DNA from 3 places in the Lachnospira sp. CLA-JM-H23 genome. Region 3 is predicted to be linked to each of the others. Evidence: predicted binding sites of a transcription regulator. Region 3 holds the regulator's gene; each other region holds the start of a gene.
The links. Region 3 encodes Rex, which represses fermentation and respiration genes when NADH is low (regulators of the CRP and FNR family bind a similar motif). Its sites were predicted from a motif close to ATTGTTAANTANTTAACAAT; they were not measured.

Region 1: a site for Rex is predicted at 4,306-4,325, ahead of adhE (bifunctional acetaldehyde-CoA/alcohol dehydrogenase). Genes of this name have one in related genera too.
Region 2: a site for Rex is predicted at 1,860-1,879, ahead of pflB (formate C-acetyltransferase). Genes of this name have one in related genera too.

Annotation. Positions count from the first base shown of each region.
Region 1 covers NZ_JBBMET010000001.1:160,410-168,446, reverse strand. The annotation lists gene WMO42_RS00750 (MoxR family ATPase) at 1-411, opposite strand, end outside; gene WMO42_RS00745 (ABC transporter ATP-binding protein) at 509-2,371, opposite strand; gene WMO42_RS00740 (ABC transporter ATP-binding protein) at 2,371-4,098, opposite strand; gene adhE (bifunctional acetaldehyde-CoA/alcohol dehydrogenase) at 4,415-7,051, shown strand; gene WMO42_RS00730 (phosphotransferase) at 7,289-8,037, shown strand, end outside.
Region 2 covers NZ_JBBMET010000001.1:32,394-40,430, reverse strand. The annotation lists gene pflB (formate C-acetyltransferase) at 1-1,775, opposite strand, end outside; gene WMO42_RS00180 (Crp/Fnr family transcriptional regulator) at 2,007-2,705, opposite strand; gene WMO42_RS00175 (4Fe-4S binding protein) at 3,326-3,931, shown strand; gene larC (nickel pincer cofactor biosynthesis protein LarC) at 4,192-5,460, opposite strand; gene trxA (thioredoxin) at 5,883-6,194, opposite strand; gene WMO42_RS00160 (DUF3783 domain-containing protein) at 6,197-6,556, opposite strand; gene WMO42_RS00155 (membrane protein) at 6,637-7,602, opposite strand; gene WMO42_RS00150 (LytTR family DNA-binding domain-containing protein) at 7,842-8,037, opposite strand, start outside.
Region 3 covers NZ_JBBMET010000005.1:142,133-150,169, forward strand. The annotation lists gene WMO42_RS08070 (DEAD/DEAH box helicase) at 1-1,621, shown strand, start outside; gene WMO42_RS08075 (methionine synthase) at 1,622-2,305, shown strand; gene WMO42_RS08080 (homocysteine S-methyltransferase family protein) at 2,298-4,754, shown strand; gene WMO42_RS08085 (redox-sensing transcriptional repressor Rex) at 4,885-5,520, shown strand; gene WMO42_RS08090 (hypothetical protein) at 5,547-6,170, shown strand; gene WMO42_RS08095 (NAD(P)H-hydrate dehydratase) at 6,167-7,798, shown strand; gene alr (alanine racemase) at 7,798-8,037, shown strand, end outside.

The DNA of each region.
Region 1 (8,037 bases), on a different contig from region 3:
ATTGATTTCATCGAGAATCCCAAAGCCGCCACTTTGTGCACAACAGTACACCGGTCCGGGTCTGAATGTAACCCTGCCATCGTGAAATGTATCAGAACCTATCAGCGCAGCCGCATCCATATTAACATGGAAGGAAATATCCCATGCCGGACGTTCAAAAACTGCTGCAAGATTCTGTGCAAGCACATTTTTTCCCGTTGCCTTCTCTCCTGCCAGCAAAAGATTTCTGCCACACAGAAGCACTGCAAGAGCCTCTTCCCATACCTTATTGCCATAATAATGAAAATGTGGTACAGGAATACGTTTTTTTAATGCTTCATCTACAGTATGTTCTTCTGAATAATGCCGGACTTCTTCTACAAGCTGTGCAGAAACACCTTCCTGCTTCAAAAACTCAATCAGATTATTCAATACCAACACCTCTTTAACTATTTTTTTATATTTTGATTATATTCTTTTTATTTATTTATTTCAAATTACAATAATTCAAGCTATATTAATGTCCGATTTATTCAAGTTCGAATTGTCCCGTATAGAGCTGGTAATATCTTCCTTTCTGCTCTATCAGCTCATCGTGGCTTCCACGCTCAATAATCTGTCCTTTCTCAAGTACCATAATCGCCTTGGAATTTCTTACAGTTGACAATCTGTGTGCAATAACGAATACTGTTCTGCCTTCCATTATTGCATCCATACCATTCTCGATAAGTCTTTCTGTTCTTGTATCTACTGAGCTTGTCGCCTCATCAAGAATAAGTACAGGAGGCTTGGCTACTGCTGCCCTCGCAATGGCAAGAAGCTGGCGCTGTCCCTGTGAAAGATTGCTTCCATCGGAATAAAGCATTGTATCATAACCATCTGGAAGCCTTCTTATAAATGAATCTGCATTAGCTATTACGGCTGCCTCCCTTACTTCCTCATCTGTTGCATCAAGCTTTCCATATCGTATATTGTCTGCAATAGTTCCTGTAAACAGATGTGTTTCCTGTATAACCATTGCCATTGACCTTCTTAAATCATCTTTACTTATATCCTTAATGTCTATTCCGTCATAAGTTATTGTTCCTGACTGGATATCATAAAATCTGTTAATAAGATTAACTATTGTTGTCTTTCCTGCACCGGTTGAGCCTACAAATGCTATCTTCTGTCCCGGCTTTGCATATAAAGTTACATCATTAAGAATAGTCTTTTCTTTTACATATCCAAACACAACATCTTTAAATCGCACATCTCCCTTTAACTCAACAAGATAGCCTGCTTTATCTTTCGTCGCTGGAACCTTCCAGGCGTATATGCCTGTATTACCTGAAGCTTCCATAAGTTCACCAGCTTCATTTTTCGTAACATTACATAATGTAACCCTGCCTTCATCAACCTCAGGTTCTTCGTTCATCATATCAAATATACGCTCTGCACCTGATAAGGCTGAAAGCAGGAAATTAACCTGTTGTGTGAACTGGTTAAGAGGCATCGCACTCTGCCTTACATATACAAGATATGCTGAAAGCGTACCTAAATCCATAAGTCCCTTTAATGTAAATATACCGCCAACACAGGCTGATATTGCATAATTAAGATAAGAAAGACTTACTATTGTAGGAATCATCATTCCAGCAAATGCCAGTGCATTAGTTGACTCTTTTCTGAAATTCTCATTCATTTCACAGAATTTCCCGTAATCCTTTTCCTCGTGGTTAAATACCTTCTCAACCTTCTGTCCAGCCATCATCTCCTGAACGAATCCATTGATTTTACCAAGCTCTTCCTGCTGTCTGTTAAAATATTTCTTACTGTGCTTACTGTTAAATTTGATAAAGAAGAACATTATAATAAGAAATACGACAACTATCATAGAAAGACGTATGCTTAATACCATCATCATCGTAAGTGTACCAAACAGCATAATAAAACTCTGTATTATCATAGCAAAACTGTTATTCATAGCTTCCTGAACTGTATCAACATCATTAGTAAAACGGCTCATAAGTTCGCCGTGTGTATGTGCATCGAAATATTTTAATGGAAGCTTCTGTGTATGCTTAAATAAATCATTTCTTATATCCTGTATAACCTTCTGTGACATTTTCACCATAATGCGGTTATATCCAAGTGTTGATAATGCTCCACACGCATACATTACGCCCATAGCTATAACAGCCTTTAAAAGTCCTGTCATATTGCCCGGAACAATAAATCTATTGACAACAGGCTTAATAAGATAAGTTCCTGTAACATTAGCTCCTGCACTTATGAATACAAGAAATGCTACTAATATAAGCATCCATTTATAATGTCCAAGATATACGAATAACTGTTTCAATGTCTTCTTGGTATCTTTAGGTCTTTTATATCCAACATATTTAGCCATTATAAATCCACTCCTTCCTTCTGTGATTCATATATTTCCTGATATATCCTGTTATTGGCAAGAAGTGTTTCGTGTGTGCCTATCGCAGCTACCTTTCCCCTGTCCAGTATGATAATCTGGTCAGCGTGCTTTACCGAAGATATTCTCTGTGCTATTACAATCTTGGTCATATCTGGAAGCTTATTAGCAAGTTCCTCTCTTATCTTAGCTTCTGTCGCTGTATCTACCGCACTTGTTGAGTCATCAAGAATAAGCACCTTTGGCTTTTTTAATATAGCTCTCGCAATACATATTCTCTGCTTCTGTCCACCTGATACATTGACACCGCCCTGTCCCATATCAGTATCATACCCCTGTGGAAGTCTGTCTAAGAATTCATCTACACAGGCAATATGGCAGGCTTCATTTATCTCCTCCATAGAAGCATTCTCATTACCCCAGTAGAGGTTAGAAAGCAGTGAGCCTGAGAATAAAGTGTTCTTCTGCAATACAACTGCAATAGCATCCCTTAAATGTCTCATAGGATATTTTTTTACATCTATTCCGTCTATTCTCACCGTTCCTTTGGTTGCATCGTATAATCTTGGAATAAGTGATACAAGCGTTGTCTTGGCTGAACCCGTCTGTCCTATTATTCCAATAGTCTGTCCTGCTTCTATATTAAATGAAACATCAGAAAGAACATATTCTTTTGCCTCTTTCTTGTATTTAAACCATACGTGGTCAAACTCAATTGAACCCTTTTTAACACTTATATCCTCTGCCTGTTCATCTGTTATGTCTATTTTTTCATCAAGAACTTCGACAATTCTTGAAGCTGAGGCTAAAGAACGTGTCATCATAAGAAATACATTTGACATCATCATAAGTGAATTAAGTATAAGAAGAACATAACTTAAAAAGCTTGTAAGCTCACCAATCTTTAACTGTCCTGCATTAATAAGATGTCCGCCGATAAAGAGAATTGATATAATCGTTCCATACATAACAAACTGCATAGCTGGCATATTAAGAACTGCTATACCGAATGCTTTCTCTGACTCTTTCTTAAGATTAGCATTAACTTCCTCAAACTTAGAAACCTCGTAATCACCTCTTACATATGCTTTAACTACTCTTATCGCAGTAAGATTTTCCTGAATGCTTCTGTTGACTAAATCTATTGCATTCTGCATACGTCCATAAAGTGGACGGACATTCATAATAATAATTATGAGAAGCACGGCAAGTATAGGCAGTGCCACGAAAAACACGAATGCAAGTGTTCTGTTAATTGTAAATGCTACTGACGATGCAAATATAAGCATAACCGGGCTTCTGCCAAATGGTCTCATACCTGTTGATACCGAATTCTGTATATTCGTAACATCACTTGTCAGACGAGTAACCAGCGAAGAAACCCTGAAATGGTCTATATTGGCAAATGAATATGATTGTAATTTCTCATATTCTGCCTGCCTTATATTAGCGCCAAGTCCCTGTCCTGCAAGTGCTGAAAATCTTGCACTTCCAATGCCAAGGATAAGTGCCAGAACCGCACATCCTGCCATCTGCAAGCCCTTAGTATAAATATAAGCTGTGTCGCCATTAGCAACACCATTATCAATTAAATCAGCCATAATCATAGGCACCATAAGTTCAAGCACTGCCTCAACAGCAATACATAAAAGTGCCAGACAGGCATATTTCTTATACTGTTTCATATAAGAAAATATTCTTTTAAGCATTAAAATGCACCTCCAATTGTTGTATCTGCAACTATTGTAACATCAATTTTTGCACTGTCAACTTATATTTTCAGCCTTCAGACTTCAAATACCTGATTATCCATATCTAAATTGGGAACTGATAAATTATTAACTTCTAAACTTTCTATAAAACGGCAATAATTTATTGACATCCGCATATATAAGTGTTAAAGTGTGACCATAATGATTGTTAATTAATTATCAATCTTATTTTTATTAAGATAGTTACTTCGTGTAACACTATACATCACTAACAAAGTATATGTATGATTATCTAAGAAAAGGGGAACTAATTATGAGCAAAGAAAAATCTTTAGTAGTTGACAACATCCAGTCTCTTGAAGAGCTTATAAGCTCTGTAAAAGAGGCACAGCGTATCTTTTCAGCATATTCGCAGGAACAGGTTGATAAGATATTTACCGCTGCTGCCCTTGCTGCTAATAAGGCAAGAATACCTCTTGCCAAGATGGCTGTCAAAGAAACTGGTATGGGAATTGTTGAAGACAAGGTAATCAAAAATCACTATGCTGCTGAATACATTTACAACGCATACCGTGATACCAGAACCTGCGGTGTTATCGAGGAAGATAAAGCCTATGGCATTAAGAAGATCGCAGAGCCTATCGGTGTTGTTGCCGCTGTTATTCCTACAACTAATCCAACTTCTACTGCTATATTCAAGACTCTTATTTCATTAAAGACACGTAATGGCATTATCATAAGTCCACATCCCCGTGCTAAGGAAAGCACAATAGCTGCTGCTAAGGTTGTACTTGAGGCTGCTGTTGCTGCCGGTGCTCCTGAGGGTATAATCGGCTGGGTTGATGTTCCAAGCCTTGAACTTACCAACACTCTTATGAAAGAAGCCGACATTATACTTGCAACTGGTGGTCCTGGTATGGTTAAGGCAGCTTATTCATCTGGAAAGCCTGCACTTGGCGTAGGTGCTGGTAACACTCCAGCTATTATCGACAGTACTGCCGATGTTATACTTGCCGTCAACTCTATTATCCATTCTAAGACATTTGATAATGGTATGATATGTGCTTCTGAGCAGTCAGTAATCGTTGACTCATCTATATATAAGCAGGTTAAAGAGGAATTCACTAAGCGTGGCTGTCACTTCCTTAATAAGACTGAGCTTGATAAAGTAAGAAAGACTATCATTATCAATGGCTCGTTAAATGCCAAGATAGTTGGCCAGAGTGCTTATAATATCGGAAAGCTTTCCGGCATAGAAGTACCTGAAACCACCAAAATTCTCATTGGCGAAGTTACTTCTGTTGACCTTTCAGAAGAATTCGCACACGAGAAGTTATCTCCTGTTCTTGCTATGTATAAGGCAAAGGATTTTGATGACGCCATAAGTAAAGCTGAGCGTCTAATAGCTGATGGCGGATTTGGTCATACTTCTTCTATATATATTAATTCTGCAACTGAAAACTACAAGCTTGCTAAGTTCGAGGAAGCTATGAAGACCTGCCGTATTCTTATTAATACACCTTCTTCACAAGGCGGTATCGGTGACCTTTATAACTTTAAGTTAGCACCTTCTCTTACACTTGGCTGTGGTTCGTGGGGCGGTAACTCTGTATCTGAAAATGTAGGCGTAAAGCACCTTATTAATATTAAGACTGTTGCTGAGAGGAGAGAAAATATGCTGTGGTTCAGAGCACCTGAAAAGGTATACTTTAAGAAAGGCTGCCTTCCTGTTGCACTTAACGAGGTAAAGACTGTATTAGGCAAGAAGAAAGCATTTATTGTTACAGACCAGTTCTTATATAAGAATGGCTACACTAAGTGCGTTACCGACAAGCTTGATGAACTTGGCATAACACACACAACCTTCTTCAATGTTGCACCAGACCCTACATTAGAATGTGCTATTGAAGGAACTAAGGCTATCAACAGCTTTGAGCCTGACTGTATCATTGCTATCGGTGGTGGTTCTGCTATGGATGCTGCCAAGATTATGTGGGTTATGTACGAACATCCTGAAGTTGACTTTATGGATATGGCTATGAGATTTATGGATATAAGAAAACGTATCTACACATTCCCTAAGATGGGCGAAAAAGCCTACTTTATAGCTATTCCTACTTCTTCTGGTACTGGTTCAGAGGTTACACCTTTCGCAGTTATCACTGATGAAAAGACTGGCATAAAGTATCCTCTTGCTGACTATGAACTACTTCCTAAGATGGCTATTATTGATGCTGATATGTGTATGGACCAGCCTAAGGGACTTACAGCCGCTTCTGGTATAGATGCATTAACACATGCTCTTGAAGCATATGCTTCTATTATGGCTACAGATTATACTGATGGTCTTGCACTTAAGGCTATGAAGAATATATTTGAATATCTTCCAGCGGCATATGAGAATGGACCTCACGATGCCAAGGCAAGAGAACAGATGGCTACCGCTTCTACTATGGCTGGTATGGCATTTGCCAACGCATTCCTTGGTGTATGCCACTCTATGGCTCACAAGCTTGGTGCTTACCACCATATACCTCACGGCATTGCTAACGCACTTCTTATTACAGATGTAATGCGCTTTAATGCCGCAGAAGTTCCAGCTAAGATGGGAACATTCTCACAGTATGCTTATCCTCACTGCAAGGAAAGATATGTTGAATGTGCTAACTTCCTTGGTATTGCCGGCAAGAACGATGATGAGAAGTTTGAAAACTTCTTAAAGGCTATCGAGGAGCTTAAGGATAAGGTTGGAATTAAGAAGACTATCAAAGACTACGGCATTGATGAGAAAGACTTCCTTGCTACACTTGATGAGATGGTTGAAAATGCATTTGATGACCAGTGCACAGGTGCTAACCCAAGATATCCTCTTATGAGTGAGATAAAGGCTATGTATCTTAAGGCTTACTATGGAAAAGAGGTTAATCCAGAGGATATAAAGACTAAGTAATATAAATAATCAATATAAATTATATATATTATTATGATGATATATTGTCAATGTCAGATAACATTATTCTCACTGACAGACACAACGGGCTTGTGATATGTACAATACCACTTGTCCCGTTATATAAAGATATGAATGGATATGTGGCAATCTTTATAAAGATTGCCCTCTCGCAGAATTGACATCTGCGTATGAACTTGAATGCCTACATAGTAATAGGCAGGAATGGAGGTTATTATGAAAAAATGTATATATAAAGGAACTCTAAAATCTGTATACGTTGATAAGGATAAGGCTGAGAAAGTATTTGCACTATCTTACAGCAAATCCGATGTATTATATGAAGCACTTAACACTGCAAGAGTTGAAGATACAGGACTTGATATACCACGACTTCTTAATGTATCTGTAGTAGATGGCAAATGGACTATCACAAGCGAATATGCCAAAGGAGAAACTTTAAAAGAGCTGTTAGCTAAACACCCTGAAAATGCAGATGCTTACATAGAGGCTATGGTTGACTACCAGATAGCTATTAATAAGCACAGCAACCCTCTTTTAGTCGATATGAAAAGTAAGCTTGAGCGACAGATTAATGAGCTTAATATTCCTGCTGACACGAAATATGAGCTGGACTCAAGACTTTCAGAGCTTCCTTATCATACTAAATTATGCCACGGTGATTATTGTCCAGAAAATATTATCGTACAGACTGATGACAACAACCAGATAATTGCAATTACCGCTGTTGACTGGGTACACGCTACTAAAGGTAATGCTTCTGCCGATGCGGCTAATACTTACCTTACACTTAAGCTTAGCGATGAAGCCCTTGCCGATAAGTACATATCAATGTTCTGTGAAAAGACTTCTACTGATAAGCGTTACGTTGATAAGTGGATACCTATCGTAGCCGCCGCAAGACTTACTAAGAAAAAGCCAGAAGAAAAGGAAATGCTTGAGGCTATGATTGACATATGTGATTT
Region 2 (8,037 bases), on a different contig from region 3:
TCTGAATTTCTGTAAGTATGTCTCTTCTTAATCTTCTCAAGGAATGTCTTAAGTAACCATACAGCAATATCATCAGCTCTGTCATCATCGTTACCATACTTAGGGAAGTCGCCTTCGATTTCGTAATCTACAACGATACCTGTCTCATCACGTACTGTCTTAACCTTTGCATACTTAATAGCTGAAAGTGAATCTACAACGTGTGAGAATCCAGCGATACCAGTAGCAAATGTTCTCTTAACATCTGTATCAATAAGAGCCATCTCAGCAGCTTCATAGTAATACTTATCATGCATATACTGGATAAGGTTAAGTGTATTAACATAAAGATCAGCTAACCAATCCATCATAGCATCGAACTTATCAACAACTTCATCATAATCAAGATATTCTGAAGTAACTGGCTTGTAAGCAGGACCAACCTGTTCTCTGTTCTTAACATCTACACCACCATTGATAGCGTAAAGTAAGCACTTAGCAAGGTTTGCTCTAGCTCCGAAGAACTGCATTTCCTTACCTGTCTGTGTAGCAGATACACAGCAGCAGATTGAATAATCATCGCCCCATGTTACCTTCATAACATCATCGTTCTCATACTGGATTGAAGATGTATCAACAGAAATCTTAGCAGCATACTTCTTGAAGCTTTCTGGAAGTCTTGAAGAATAAAGTACTGTAAGGTTTGGTTCTGGTGAAGGTCCCATGTTCTCAAGTGTATGAAGGAATCTGAAGTCGTTCTTTGTAACCATTGAACGTCCATCGATACCTGTACCACCAACTTCAAGAGTAGCCCATGTAGGATCTCCTGAGAATAATTCGTTGTATGATGTAATTCTTGCGAACTTAACCATTCTACACTTCATAACGAAATGATCAATAAGTTCCTGAGCTTCCTTCTCTGTAAGAGTACCAGCTTCAAGATCTCTCTGAATATAGATATCAAGGAATGTAGATACACGACCTACAGACATAGCAGCACCATTCTGTGTCTTGATAGCTGCAAGATATCCAAAGTATAACCACTGAACAGCTTCCTTAGCATTAGTAGCTGGCTTGCTGATATCATAACCATAGCTTTCAGCCATCTTCTTCATACCTGCAAGTGCCTTGTACTGATCAGATATTTCTTCTCTTAAACGGATAACGTCATCAGTCATTGTTCCACAACCACAGTTAGCGTGATCCTTCTTCTTTTCTTCCATAAGGAAGTCGATACCGTAAAGAGCAACTCTTCTGTAGTCACCTACGATACGTCCACGTCCATAAGTATCTGGAAGACCTGTGATGATGTGGCTGTGACGAGCCTTTCTCATCTCTGGTGTATAAGCATCGAATACACCCTGGTTATGTGTCTTATGATATTCTGTGAAGATCTTATGAAGTTCTGGATCTGGTTCATAACCATAGTTCTTGCATGATTCTTCTGCCATCTTGATACCACCATAAGGCATAAATGCTCTCTTAAGTGGCTTATCTGTCTGAAGACCAACTACCTGTTCAAGCTCCTTCATAGATTCATCTATATATCCAGGACCATAAGCTGTAAGACCAGCAACAACTTTTGTTTCCATATCAAGTACGCCGCCCTTAGCTCTTTCTTCCTTCTGTAATTCCTGAAGTCTTCCCCAAAGCTTGTTAGTAGCTTCTGTAGGTCCTTCAAGGAAACTTTCATCTCCATCATATGGCTTGTAATTGTTCTGAACGAAATCTCTTACATTGATCTCTTCTTTCCAAAGTCTGCCTTTGAAACCATTCCACTGATCAAAATTTACCATTATTGGTTCCTCCTTAATAAAATAACTGTTAATTTGTATAATAGTTTGTATATTGTATACAAAACTCTCAAAAATATAAAGCGAAATGTTAATTTCTTAACTATCTCTCGCAAGGGTATATTAACACCCCTGTCAATTAATTTCAATACATTTTTTAGTTGTTTTTAGTTTTATACAATGACGGCTTAAATTAACATTTTCTTCCAAATTATGTGTCTTTACAGCGGCAGATTATTGTTTATCACGACATTTTATAATAAAATGATTTTTCCTAAAATCAATTTCTCCATTTTTCTTCATACGGCTTAATTCTGCTGACATTGCACTCCTGTCAACTGAAAGATAATCAGCCAACTGCTGCCTGTTAAATGGTATATCGAACTCATCACTCCCACATTTGGCGGCTCTTGCTGATAAATATGACAATACTTTCTCCTTAGTGCTTCGTTTGGATAAATGTGTAATCTTCTCGTTCATAACCACACACCTGTCAGCAAGCATATATATAAGATTATGAATAAGATTACTGTGGAACTGGCACGATGAACTACATACCGTCATAACCTTGTATGTGTCAAGAAATGCAACTATACATTTATCTGCCGCAACAACCTCTACATTGGATGTCTTGTCGTTACTGCATGCATATGCCTCTCCGAATATTTCACCCGCTGACACATATGTCATAATATGCCTGTTGCCCCAGTAATCAGCCTTTTCTATGCTCACATTGCCCTGAATCACCATACCTATTTTGGATATTTTATCGCCTTCATTAAATATAACTTCTTCTTTGTCATACTCGCGAAATGTTATCTCAAGGCATTTGCTCATTCCATTAGCCTCGTCTGGTTCTATACCGCTAAACAGCCTGCTCTTTTGTATAACTCCCATATAATCCTGTGAAATGTCATATAATATTCTGCCCATATTCTTCAATCCTATTCTTCTCTATATTATTCATAAAATAATCTATAAAATCTACGGTGTCTATTCGCAGCCGCTTCCTTTTCTTTTGCACTCATTTGCCAATCTCTATCTTTTCGCACTATTAACTTAATATACTACACACCTGTACTATAACCTAGCATATCCTACACTCACGAATTCGTGCTTCCGCACTCTTTATCCTGTTTCACAGGATATTCGTTCGTTAATGGTGCAAGAAAAGTAAATGTCTGCTTCGCAGCCGCTTCCTTTTCTTTTGCACTCATTACATTATAATCTTATTTTTGTTGTATTTACAACATACTTTATTAATATTTAATATTATACTTACCAGGTAGTTAAGATATAATTCAAACTAATCAGCCAGCTATGAAAATATGGCTGAAAATAACCACAACATATACTTATTAAGACATTTTAGCGGGTCTGCAGGATAGAATCCTGTTTCACAGGATTCTCCACCTATGGCGGAACACTTTAGTGGCATCTACATTACCGCCGTATGGTGAATCTGCCCAGAGGGCTTTTTATTTAACAGGAATTTTTATCAGAATTTTCTATTAAATAAAAATACTACTATAAATAGGAGGATTTATTTGATTATGATAAGAAAGATTATAGAAATTAATGAAGAACTCTGCAACGGCTGTGGCTTATGTGCACACGCCTGTCACGAGGGAGCTATTGGAATTGTTGACGGAAAGGCTAAGCTTTTAAGAGATGATTATTGTGACGGTTTTGGCGACTGTCTGCCAGCCTGCCCTATGAATGCAATTCGTTTTATTGAGCGTGAAGCTCCTGAATATAATGAAGCTGAAGTACTTGCTAACAAAGCGGCAAGTGGAAACCAGATTAACAACTGGCCTGTACAGATTAAGCTTGTATCTCCTTTTGCACCATGCTTTAATGGAGCTGACCTTCTTATTGCAGCAGATTGTACAGCTTATGCCTACAGTACATTCCACCACGATTTTATGCGTAACCACATAACACTTATCGGATGTCCAAAGCTTGATATGGTTGACTATTCTGAGAAATTAACCGAGATATTCAAGAATAATAACATAAAGAGCATAACTGTAACACGTATGACTGTACCTTGCTGTGGTGGATTGCAGTATGCAGTTGAAAAGGCTGTAGCTGACAGCGGCAAGACAATTCCTGTAAGAGTTGTAACTATTGGTACTGATGGCAACCGTGTTAATTAATTTTTCTGTAATGCTTAGTGATATAGTACAACTATAAAAATACAGGTGACGACTATATCATTTTCCCATATCAATAAAATATATTAACCATAACTCTGCCTCTGCAAATGTATAATATCGAAATGCTTTTCCAGGTTTATAATATAAGATTGTCACACGAAACTTATATTTTAATATGCTGACATTACTCAGGACTTTTATATTTCTATGTTCTATATAATGCCAGCATATAATTTCTTGTAACAGTCTTTAATTATTTTTTATTCTCCTATATTCCCAATTATATCCCTCAATGGCACATTTTCTGCCTCACATATGCTCTTAATAGTTTCATATTCAGGATATCTCTTAACTTTGCCATTAGGAAGCGTACACACCTTTACGTCAATTTCACCATATGGTGTACTGACTTTTTCAATTTTTCTTGGAAGAATTGTTCTCTTCATTGCACAACGTCTTATTCCTATTGTCGTTGTTTCCTCAAATATGATATTTTCCATAGTCGTAATATCTTCCTTGCAGCATATTACAACAAGCTCATATGCAGGTCTGTTCTTTTTCATATATATAGGAAGAAAATGCACTTCTCTTGCACCCGCCTTATACAGGCGCTCCATAGTGTATCCTAATATCTCTGACGAACAGTCATCAATATCCGTTTCCAGCTTATATATTAAGTCAGCATTTTCGTCTAAGCTTTCACTATTACTCTCAATAAGCATTGCCCTTAATACTCCCGGAAGCTCATACTCTCTCTTGCCTGCACCATATCCAGTCTTCTTTATTGTAAAATGCTGTGGAAGTGCTGTATCTGTTCTTACAGCCGCTACAATCGCCGCTCCCGTTGGCGTTACAAGTTCGCCTTTAATATTGGTATTGCTTAATTCTATATTATAAGCTGATGTTATATTAAGAACCGCTGGCACTGGTACTGGAATTATTCCGTGCTGGCACCTTATTGTTCCAGTTCCCTCGCTGATACCTGGAACATACACCCTGTCTATATGCAGGTTATCGAAGCATACAGCAAACGCCACTATATCCACAATCGAGTCTACTGCACCAACCTCGTGAAAATGAACATTTTCAATATCTGTAGCGTGTGCCTTGGCTTCTGCTTCTGCTAATATTCTGAATATTTTCTTAGCAAGCTTTTCTGCATTCTCAGTAAGCTGTGTCTGCTCTATAATAGAATATATTTCTTTCAGCCCCCTGTGGCTGTGATGTGCTGAATGAGTATGCGAATGTACATTTTCAAAATTGTGCGTATGCCCTTCGCCATTAAGATGTCCATACAGATATTCCATATCGTGGTCGTGGTTCTCGTGTCCGCTGTCCAGCACTACATTAAAATCACACGAATCTATACCATTCTTTTTAACTCTTGTTATCTTAACCTCATAACCTGTCAGAGGCATAGTTGCAAGTGTTTTTAACAAATATTCTTTATCCGCTCCGGCATCAAGAAGTGCCGCAACAGACATATCTCCGCTTATTCCTGAATAACATTCAAGATATAATTCTCTCATATATGTATAACCTCATTTCTTAGCAAATGTAGTAAAAAGGCAAGCATCATTCATCTAGATAATAAATCTGATGCTGTGCCTGCCCTTTCCTTGTTTACGATATAATATGACTACTTCGTAGTCACTTAGAAGTTTCTTCGAAACTTCGTATGCGTTGAAAAACAACGCAGAAATTATGATATAATATGACTACTTCGTAGTCACTTAGAAGTTTCTTCGAAACTTCGTATGCGTTGAAGAACAACGCAGAAATTATGATATAATATGACTACTTCGTAGTCACTTAGAAGTTTCTTCGAAACTTCAGATGCGTTGAAGAACAACGCAGAAATTATGATATAATATGACTACTTCGTAGTCACTTAGAAGTTTCTTCGAAACTTCAGATGCGCTGAAAAGCTGCACAAATAGTTAACATTTATTTACTGGCCTATGAATTCCATAACCTGTTCTTCACCTATAAAGCCTATATTAGTTGCAGCAACTTCTCCGTTCTTAAATAAAAGAAGGGTTGGTATTGAAGCTACCTTATACTGTAATGCAAGATTAAGTTCCTTATCTGTATCAATCTTACATATCTTTACATCGTCCTGCTTTGCCGCTACTTCCTCAAGGACTGGTGCAAGCATCTGGCAAGGTCCACACCATGTTGCCCAGAAATCTACAAGCACTGGCTTATCCGACTCAAGTACCTCCTGTTTAAATGTTGCTTCTGTAACGTGAATAATCTCCATAATTATCTCCTTTCGTTTTTCTTTTCAATCTCCATATGATATAATATTTTATTCAATGTCCACGACTTGTTAGTCTTAGTCATAACAGCCTTGTAATCGACATTAAGATTGTTGTTTCTGATACCAAATAAAAGCTTGTCCAGATGTTTCTGTGTAACATCACAGAATATAACTATGCTTTTATCTTTATTAATAAATGGCATAATATCATCAGTTCTGTAATCCTGACTATATGCCAGTACATTTTCTAATGTATCTGAAAGCTTAGTATTGTCAATAACTATGCTTTTTATTCGCATATTAGCCGCCATTGTTATAATCTTTCTGGCATCAGCTACATTATATATTATAATCTTTTCCATATACAATCCTCATTATCCAAACATTTTATTTAATTAATACAATTCCTAAAATCACCAGCAGCCCGGAACTCACATTAAAATCACTTAATCATTCTCTTAATTTCATTCAGTTCTTCCTCGTGCTTTCTTGAAATAGCACCCGGATTACGTTTCATAATTCTGAATACGCTCTTGTAGTTTCTTCCAGTATCAGCCTTAAGATTTACCTTTTCATTTTCAAGTGTTTCTAAAAGCTGGTTAGCCGCCTTCTCGTCCATAATCTTATTCTTAAGACTCTCTTTAACAGCCTCTGTCATTCTCTGTAAGGTTGCAAGCTTAACACCTTTTCTTTCATTCATATCATTCTCGAATGAAATTCTACCCTTAAGCTTACCCACTGAACCTGCCTTATTCATAACACTTGCTTTACCTTCAGCGAATTTTTCTTTCATTTTATTATAATCATCTTCAACAAATGCTGAGGCAACCTCAAGTCTTTTGGCAAGAATTCTTATCTGTTCATTACTATTAGCAAGCTTTTCAATTGCAGCCTTCAAATCCATAGCTTCATTGAATGACTGTGTAAAGTCAACTGCCATAGCTATTGTCAAGACAAATGCTATTATGTCCGTAATTGTATCTGGAAGCATATATACAATGCCCTCTATAGGTCTGTGTACAATTCTTACAAGAAGAACAGAGAACACACCCCAGCCTAATGATACGAACAGACATATATGTCCCATTAAATTTAATGGCTGATTACTGTAATCCCAGTATCTTACGCCGAACATTTTCTCCATACAATATCCTGTAACAAATTCAAGTATTGTTGATGATATCATTCCAAACAGGAATATTAAAGCTATATTATCCCTTACTCCTATAGTACTTACCAATATTACCATTGCACCTGAACCATATATTGGAAGTGCTGGTCCATGAAGAAATCCCCTGTTTACCCACTTTCCTTTTCTGGCTGATACATAACAACATTCCCATACCCAACCAAAGAAACAATATATATAAAAGAATAATAACCACTGCGATACAGTATATGCCTGCATTGTAGCCTCCATTTCTATTAATTACAACATAATAATTACAATATAAAATATGTAACATTTTACCACTTATAATTATTAATTACAAACAGCCAAGCCTTAAAAAACTTGTTATTTATACTTTTTTAATATTCTGACATTCCGCTTTCTTAGGTTATATATATTTCCTGTTATATAAAAGTAAATTCCTGCCAGTACCTTATAGCACCCGACAGGAATTCACCTTTAACTTTGGTATGAATTTAGTTCCACATAAGATTTCTGAACTTTTGTTTGAATTTTTTACTACATATTAGTTCTGTTCCCTCTCTTAATATTATCGAATTAACCGTCATACTACTCACATTCATACAATTAACTATCTCCGACTCATTAATGTACTCAAACCCATATTTCCCCAATAAATTATATACATCCTTCATCTTCCCATAAAATCTA
Region 3 (8,037 bases):
AAACATTGATGAAAGAATATTAAGAGCTATTGAGGATATGGGATTTGAGGAAACTTCACCTATACAGACACAGGCAATTCCAGCTGTATGTGAAGGTATTGATGTTGTCGGACAGGCACAGACAGGTACTGGTAAGACAGCAGCATACACAATTCCTATGCTTATGAAGATAGACCCACAGATAAAAAAGCCTCAGGCAATCGTACTCTGCCCTACAAGAGAGCTTGCTGTACAGGTGGCTGAGGAGATAAGAAAACTTGCCAAATATATGAGTGATATTAAAGTTCTTCCAGTATATGGAGGACAGGAGATAGTAAGACAGATAAAGTCATTAAAGACGGGCGTACAGATTATTGTTGGAACTCCTGGAAGAGTTATGGACCATATGAGAAGAAAGACTGTTAAGTTTGATAATATTAATATGGTTATTCTTGATGAAGCTGATGAAATGCTTGATATGGGATTCAGGGAAGATATGGAAACAATTCTTACAGAAACGCCAGAAGACAGACAGACAGTAATGTTCTCAGCTACTATGCCAAAGGCTATTATGGATATTGCAAGAAATTTCCAGAAAGATGCCAGGATTATAAAGGTAGTAAGAAAAGAACTTACAGTATCTAATATAGAACAGTTCTATTATGAGGTAAGACCTAAGAATAAGACAGAAGTATTGTGCAGGCTTATTGATATATACAATCCAAGACTTTCAGTAGTGTTCTGTAACACTAAAAGACAGGTTGATGAGCTTATATCAGAGCTTAAGGGCAGAGGTTATTTTGCTGACGGAATACATGGTGATATGAAACAGCAGCAGCGTGACAGAGTAATGGATGACTTTAGAAGCGGCAAGGTAGACATACTTATAGCAACTGATGTAGCAGCAAGAGGAATTGATGTTGATGATGTAGATATGGTATTTAACTATGACATTCCTCAGGATGAGGAATATTATGTTCATAGAATTGGAAGAACAGGGCGTGCAGGAAGATCTGGAATGGCACTTTCATTTATAAGTGGCAAGGAAGTGTATAAGTTAAAGGATATCGAGCGTTACTGTAAGACTAAGATACTTGCAAAGCCTGTTCCATCATTGGATGATGTTAAGAACACCAAGCTTGATAATATGTTTGATAAAATCAGACAGACAATCGAAGAGGGTGGACTTACAGATATGGTTAATCTTGTTGAAGAACACGTTAATCAGGAAGAATATACATCTATGGATATGGCAGCAGCACTTTTAAAAATGCTTATAGGTGATACCCTTGACAGAGAAGATGAAGTAGAAGAATTCCATTTTGATACAGATAAAGATGATTCAAGAATGGTAAGACTCTTTATTAATATTGGAAAAAAGGATAAAATAAAGCCAGCTAATATTCTTGGAGCTATTGCAGGTGAATCTGGTATGCCTGGCAAGCTTGTAGGCGCGATAGATATGATGGACAACTATACATTTGTTGATGTACCAGCTATACACGCAGAGAAAATTCTTAAGGCAATGAATGATAACGTGCAGATTAAGGGACGCCGTGTTAATGTTGAGAAGGCTAACCAGTCAAGAGGCAAGGGCAGAGGAAAAGGCAAGCATAAGGACAAAGCAAGAAAGAATAAATAAATGAAAAAACAGGTGACATTAAGCAGTATAAACAGGGCAGAAGTATTAAGATACTTAGGATACAAGGGAATAGGGGCAGATGAGACAATAAACAGCCTTATAGATGAATGTGAGGCAGAGGTCTTAAAAGCGGCAGTTCCAAGATATGTATACAGGGTAGTGGATGTGACACAGGTCGATGAGGGCGTAAGGCTTGAAGGGACTTCTGTTACATTAAAAGGAAACTCAATTAAAGAACATCTTAAAGGCTGTAATAAAGCGGCACTTATAGCAGTGACAATCTCTGATGGAATAGACAGGATGTTAAGGGTGATGCAGGCCTCAGACCTTGCCAAGGCTGTAATATCAGACAGTATGGCAAGTGCAGCAATTGAACAGGTATGTGATAAGGTTGAGGCTGTTATTAAAGAGGAACTTCCAGAGTATAACCAGACATTCAGGTTTGGAATAGGATATGGTGATCTGCCTTTGTCACAGCAGGGCGAATTCTTAAAAATACTAAATGCACCTAAGCTTATAGGGCTTAATATAGGAAAGACTGATATGATGACACCAACCAAGTCTGTAACAGCAGTTATTGGGCTTACAACCGGAGAGGTCAGTTCAAAGAAAAAAGGCTGTATGTCGTGTAACCTTAAAGGTACATGCAGATTCAGGGAAGCAGGAGGACATTGTAATGAATAAATTAAAAGAACTTTTACAAAAGGATTATGTGATTCTTGATGGTGGAATGGGTACTATGCTTCAGGCGGCAGGAATGAAGATGGGTGAAACACCAGAGATGCTTAATATTACAGAACCGGAACTTCTCATTTCCATACACGAGCAGTATCTAAAGGCAGGTGCAGACATAATATATGCCAATACATTTGGTGGCAACAGATATAAGCTTGAAGAATGTGGGCATTCAGTTGATGAACTTGTAACAGCGGGAATTAAAAATGCAAAGAAGGCGTGTGCCAATGTGAATCCACGAGCACTTGTAGCACTTGATGTAGGACCTATAGGACAGCTTCTAGAGCCAACAGGTACATTAAGCTTTGAGGAAGCTTATGAGATGTATGCTGAGATAGTCAAGGCTGGTGAAGCGGCAGGTGCAGATCTTGTTGTATTTGAGACAATGACAGATCTGTTAGATGTGAAAGCGGCAGTGCTTGCAGCAAAGGAGAATAGCCAGCTTCCAATAATGACGACTATGACATTTGAAGAAAATATGCGTACATTTACAGGATGTCAGATATCTTCATTTGCACTTACAATATCAGGACTTGGAGTTGATGCCTTAGGTGTCAACTGTTCACTTGGACCTAAGGAACTTGAGCCGGTTATTAAGGAACTTACAGGCTGGACTAATCTTCCGGTTATAGTAAAGCCTAATGCAGGACTTCCCGACCCTGTTACTAATGAATATAATGTGACAGCAGAGCAGTTTGCTGAATTTATGAAGGATTTAAGAAAGTATGGCATTAAAATATTCGGTGGTTGTTGTGGAACAACTCCTGAATTCATAAAGTGCTTATCAGATATGTTACATAAAGAAGGCAATTTAGCAAAAGAGCCAGTGAAAATACCATCGGCTGTATGCTCAGCTACAAGCACAGTTATAGTTGACCAGCCAAGAGTTGTAGGAGAGAGAATTAACCCAACAGGTAAAAAGGTATTTAAGCAGGCACTCTTAGATAATGATATGGATTATATACTTGGACAGGCATTAGAACAGACAGGTGCGGGTGCTGATATTCTTGATGTCAATGTAGGACTTCCGGGAATTGATGAAAGACAGATGATGGTTGATACTGTGAAAGCACTTCAGTCAGTTGTGGATGTGCCTCTCCAGCTTGACTCAACTATACCTGAGGTTCTTGATGCTGCATTAAGAGTATATAATGGTAAGCCGATTGTCAATTCAGTTAATGGAGAAGAAGACTCTCTTAATAACATTCTGCCAATAGTTAAAAAATATGGTGCGGCAGTAATTGGCCTTGCTCTTGATAAAGATGGTATTCCTAAGAAAGCAGAAGACAGAGTTGCCATAGCAAGAAAGATTATGGACAGGGCAATAGCTATAGGAATTCCTAAAGAGGATATATATATAGACTGTCTTACACTTACAGCCTCAGCCGAACAGGAGGGGGTAATGGAAACGCTTAATGCACTTTATGAGGTTAAGCATACTCTTGGCTTAAGGACGGTGCTTGGTGTATCGAATATATCTTTCGGACTTCCTAACAGAGTGCTTGTCAATCACATTTTCTTAACAATGGCTATGCAGAATGGTCTTGATCTTGCGATTATTAACCCTAACATATATGAGATGATGGGGGCAGTAAGGGCATATAAGCTTCTTGCCAATATAGATAAGAATTCTGTTGATTATATTAAGGCTTATGCTTCAATGCCTAATATAAGCAAGATTAATCCAATGAATACAGCGGCAAATGCAGTACAGGGTGGTCAGACAGCACAGGCAGGTGGAAGTGTTAATCTTAAGGATAAGAAGGGCAGTTATACCTGTGATGACTTATTCTATGCAGTAGAGAAAGGTCTAAAAAATGAAGGTGCAGCAATAACAGAAGAACTTCTTGCAGGTATGGATTCTATGGACATTGTTAATAATGCCTTGATTCCTGCACTTGATAAGATAGGTGAGGAGTTCGAGAAGGGAACATTATTCCTGCCACAGCTTATAATGGCGGCTGGCGTTGCACAGGGAGCGTTTGAGGTTATAAGAAAACATATGATTATGAGCAATAATGCACCTGTAAGCAAGGGAAAGATTGTTATTGCGACGGTTAAGGGAGATGTCCACGATATTGGAAAGAATATCGTAAAGGTACTTCTTGAGAATTATGGTTATGAGGTTATTGATCTTGGAAAGGATGTTGAATATCAGGTTGTTGTAGATGCGATTAAAGAAAATGGTGCGAAGCTTTGTGGTCTGTCAGCACTTATGACAACAACACTTGTTTCAATGAAAAAGACAATAGAACTTATACATAAGAACAATCTTGATTGTAAGGTTATGGTAGGAGGAGCAGTGCTTACTCCTGAATATGCTAAGGAAATACATGCGGATTTCTATTCAAAGGATGCAAAGGAGTCTGTGGATATTGCTAAGAGAGTGCTTGGATAGAGTACATTTCTTTACTTTTTAGCAAAATAGTTATATAATTAACATTAATTTTGAAGGCTGATGGGAAGCTGGTAATTACAGGTTTCCCATCTCCTTTTCGTAGCAGTATTGCACAGGAATGGAGAATGTTATGGAAGAGAATAAGAAGATTTCATCGGCTGTTATAAGAAGATTGCCAAGATATTACAGATATCTGGGCGAACTTATAGAAAGTGGTGTTCAGAGGATTTCATCTAAAGATTTAAGTGTGAGAATGAAAGTTACAGCATCACAGATAAGACAGGACCTCAATAATTTCGGAGGTTTTGGACAGCAGGGATATGGATATAATGTGAAGTATCTTTATGATGAGATAGGCAAGATACTTGGAATAGACAGGAAGCATAATATGATAATAATAGGTGCTGGTAACCTTGGACGTGCTATTGTTAATTATACAGACTTTGAGAAGCGTGGTTTTGTTATATGCGGCGTATTTGATAACAATCCAGAGCTTAAAGGTGAAAGCATTCACGGAATAGATATAATGATGATGGATCAACTTGCCGATTTTATACATAAGAACGATATAGAGATAGTTGCACTGACAATACCAAAGCAGGCGGCTAAGGAAATCGGAAAGCAGGTTGCAGATGCAGGAATTAAGGCTATATGGAATTTCGCACATACAGATCTTAATCTGCCAGATGACGTAATAGTTGAGAATGTACATTTATCAGAAAGCCTTATGAGACTTTCTTACACAATTGCCAATAAGCACTCATAAAGATATTAAATCCAAAGGGGGAATTGATGGTGTCTAAGATAACTTATGAATTGTTAAAGAATAGTGATGTATTTAAGAATATTCCGATTCTTACGCTTGATGAGCGATGGTATCACCTTATTAACGAGAAGAATAAGACAGATGAGATTGCGTATTGGGAGAAACAGGTTAATGAACTGCTTAAGAAGCAGGGAAGAATTAATAATGACATTAAAGACATCAAGAAGCTTAAAAAGCAGCTTATCAATGATGTTGTTGAGAATATGGAAGATGATGATTCAAGTAGGCAGAAGCAGAAGCGTATGAGCCAGAACCAAAGACTTATACAGGAGTCTAATGACAAGATAGCTTCGCTTGAAGATGAACTCTTAGAAGTACCAAGAGAATTGGCAAGGGCTAACGAGAAGCTTCTTACAGAGACACTTAAAGCCTGCTATGACAGAATGAATGCCAATACAGAGGATATAGAGGTACTTGATAAGTGGATTAATGCTACAAGAGTCAAGCTTAAGAAGAATATTCTTATAAAACAGGATAAAGAAACTGTTAATAATAATATGTATTCTCTTATACACGATATTATCGGACCTGAGAATTGTAGTGCAGTTGACAGAATTAATGAAGGCAATGTAGGAGATAAGCAGGAATGAGATATGTATTAGATGCGGCTTCTATGAAGAATGTGGATTCTTATTCAATTAATACTCTTGGTATACCATCAGTTGTGCTTATGGAAAGAGCCGCACTCTCAGTGACAGAAGCTATTGAAAGCAAGGTTAAAGGAAATATACATACAGACATTATATGCGTATGTGGACGTGGCAATAATGGGGCAGATGGACTTGCGGTGGCAAGACAGCTTTATCTTAAGGGCTACAATGTGGATGTGTATATAATTAACTCACACGCTTCTACCAAAGAATTCGATATACAATTGAACATAATAAAGAATCTGGGCATAGAATGTATTAATAGCCCGGATTTTTCTAAATATGGGGTTATTGTAGATGCCTTATTTGGCAATGGCTTATCAAGAGAACTGGCAGGAGAGGCCAGAATAGTAGTAGATACAATTAATAAATGCAGTACATCAGTGCATTCGCAGTATACACAGAATAGCGACAATAATGGAAACAGGCTTGTTGTGGCTGTTGACATACCATCAGGTATAAGTGCATCGACAGGTGTGGTTATGGGATCTGCGGTTAATGCTGATATAACAGTTACCTTCGGATTTGAAAAAATCGGACATATATTATATCCAGCAGCTTCATATTGTGGGAAGATTATAAGAAAAGATATAGGTTTTGCACAATATCCGGATATGACAAGGGATATTTTCACATATGATTATAGTGATATATCTGATATGCTTCCGCTAAGAAAGCCTGATGGCAATAAAGGAACATTTGGAAAGGCACTTGTAATAGCTGGTTCAAGGCTTTATGGAGGTGCAGCAGTATTAAGTTCAAGAGCGGCGGCACGTATAGGTGCAGGGCTTGTAAGAACCCTTACGCATATAAGCAACCGTACAGCAGTTATAACGGGCAATATGGAATGTATTGTTGATACATATGATACTGATGAGGAATGTGGAGATTTTGTTAAGAATACAGAGACATTAGTGGATAAATGTATCTGCTGGGCAGATGTTGTGTGCATAGGTCCGGGGCTGTCTATGGAAGAAAGTGCAGTAAAGCTTGTAAGAAGTGTGTCAGCAAAGAAGAATATTAAAAAGCTGTATGATGCAGATGCCCTTAATATAATCGCCCAATATAAAATTGAACTTGATGGCAGTAATGATGATGTAGACTATGAAGCTGGCGGCAATAGTGGTAATGCTTCATATAAAGATGATATGTCAGATAAGAATGTTGTCGTTACACCACACATAGGAGAAATGTCACGTCTTACAGGACTTGATATTGCGGTGATAAAGAATAATCCTATAGATACAGCAAGAACATATTCAAGAGAACATAATTGCGTATGTGTATTAAAAGATGCAAGAACTATTGTTTCTGATGGAGAAAGAGTGTATATTAATATGTCAGGCAATGATGGAATGGCAACAGGAGGTTCGGGAGATGTGCTTTCAGGCATAATAACAGGACTTATGGCACAGGGACTTACTACTTTTGAAGCTTCAGCACTTGGCGTATATATACACGGCTGTGCAGGAGATGAAGCTGCCTTAAGTAATGGTAAGTATTCTATGGTTGCGGGCGATATTATTGACAATATAAAAAATGTGCTTATAAAAGCAAGAGGTGAATAATGAGTAAGTATTACAGAGTATATGCAGATGTAGATCTGGATGCAATCAGGGCTAATTGTATTGAGCTTATGAGCAAGACAGAACCTTCAACAAAGGCACTTGCAGTTGTTAAAGCAGATGGCTATGGACACGGAGATGTGGCTGTATCCAAGGCAGTAAGAGATTTAGTATATGGATATGCAGTTGCTACGCTGGATGAAGCTGTTAATTTAAGAGAAAATGGAATTAATAAGCCAATA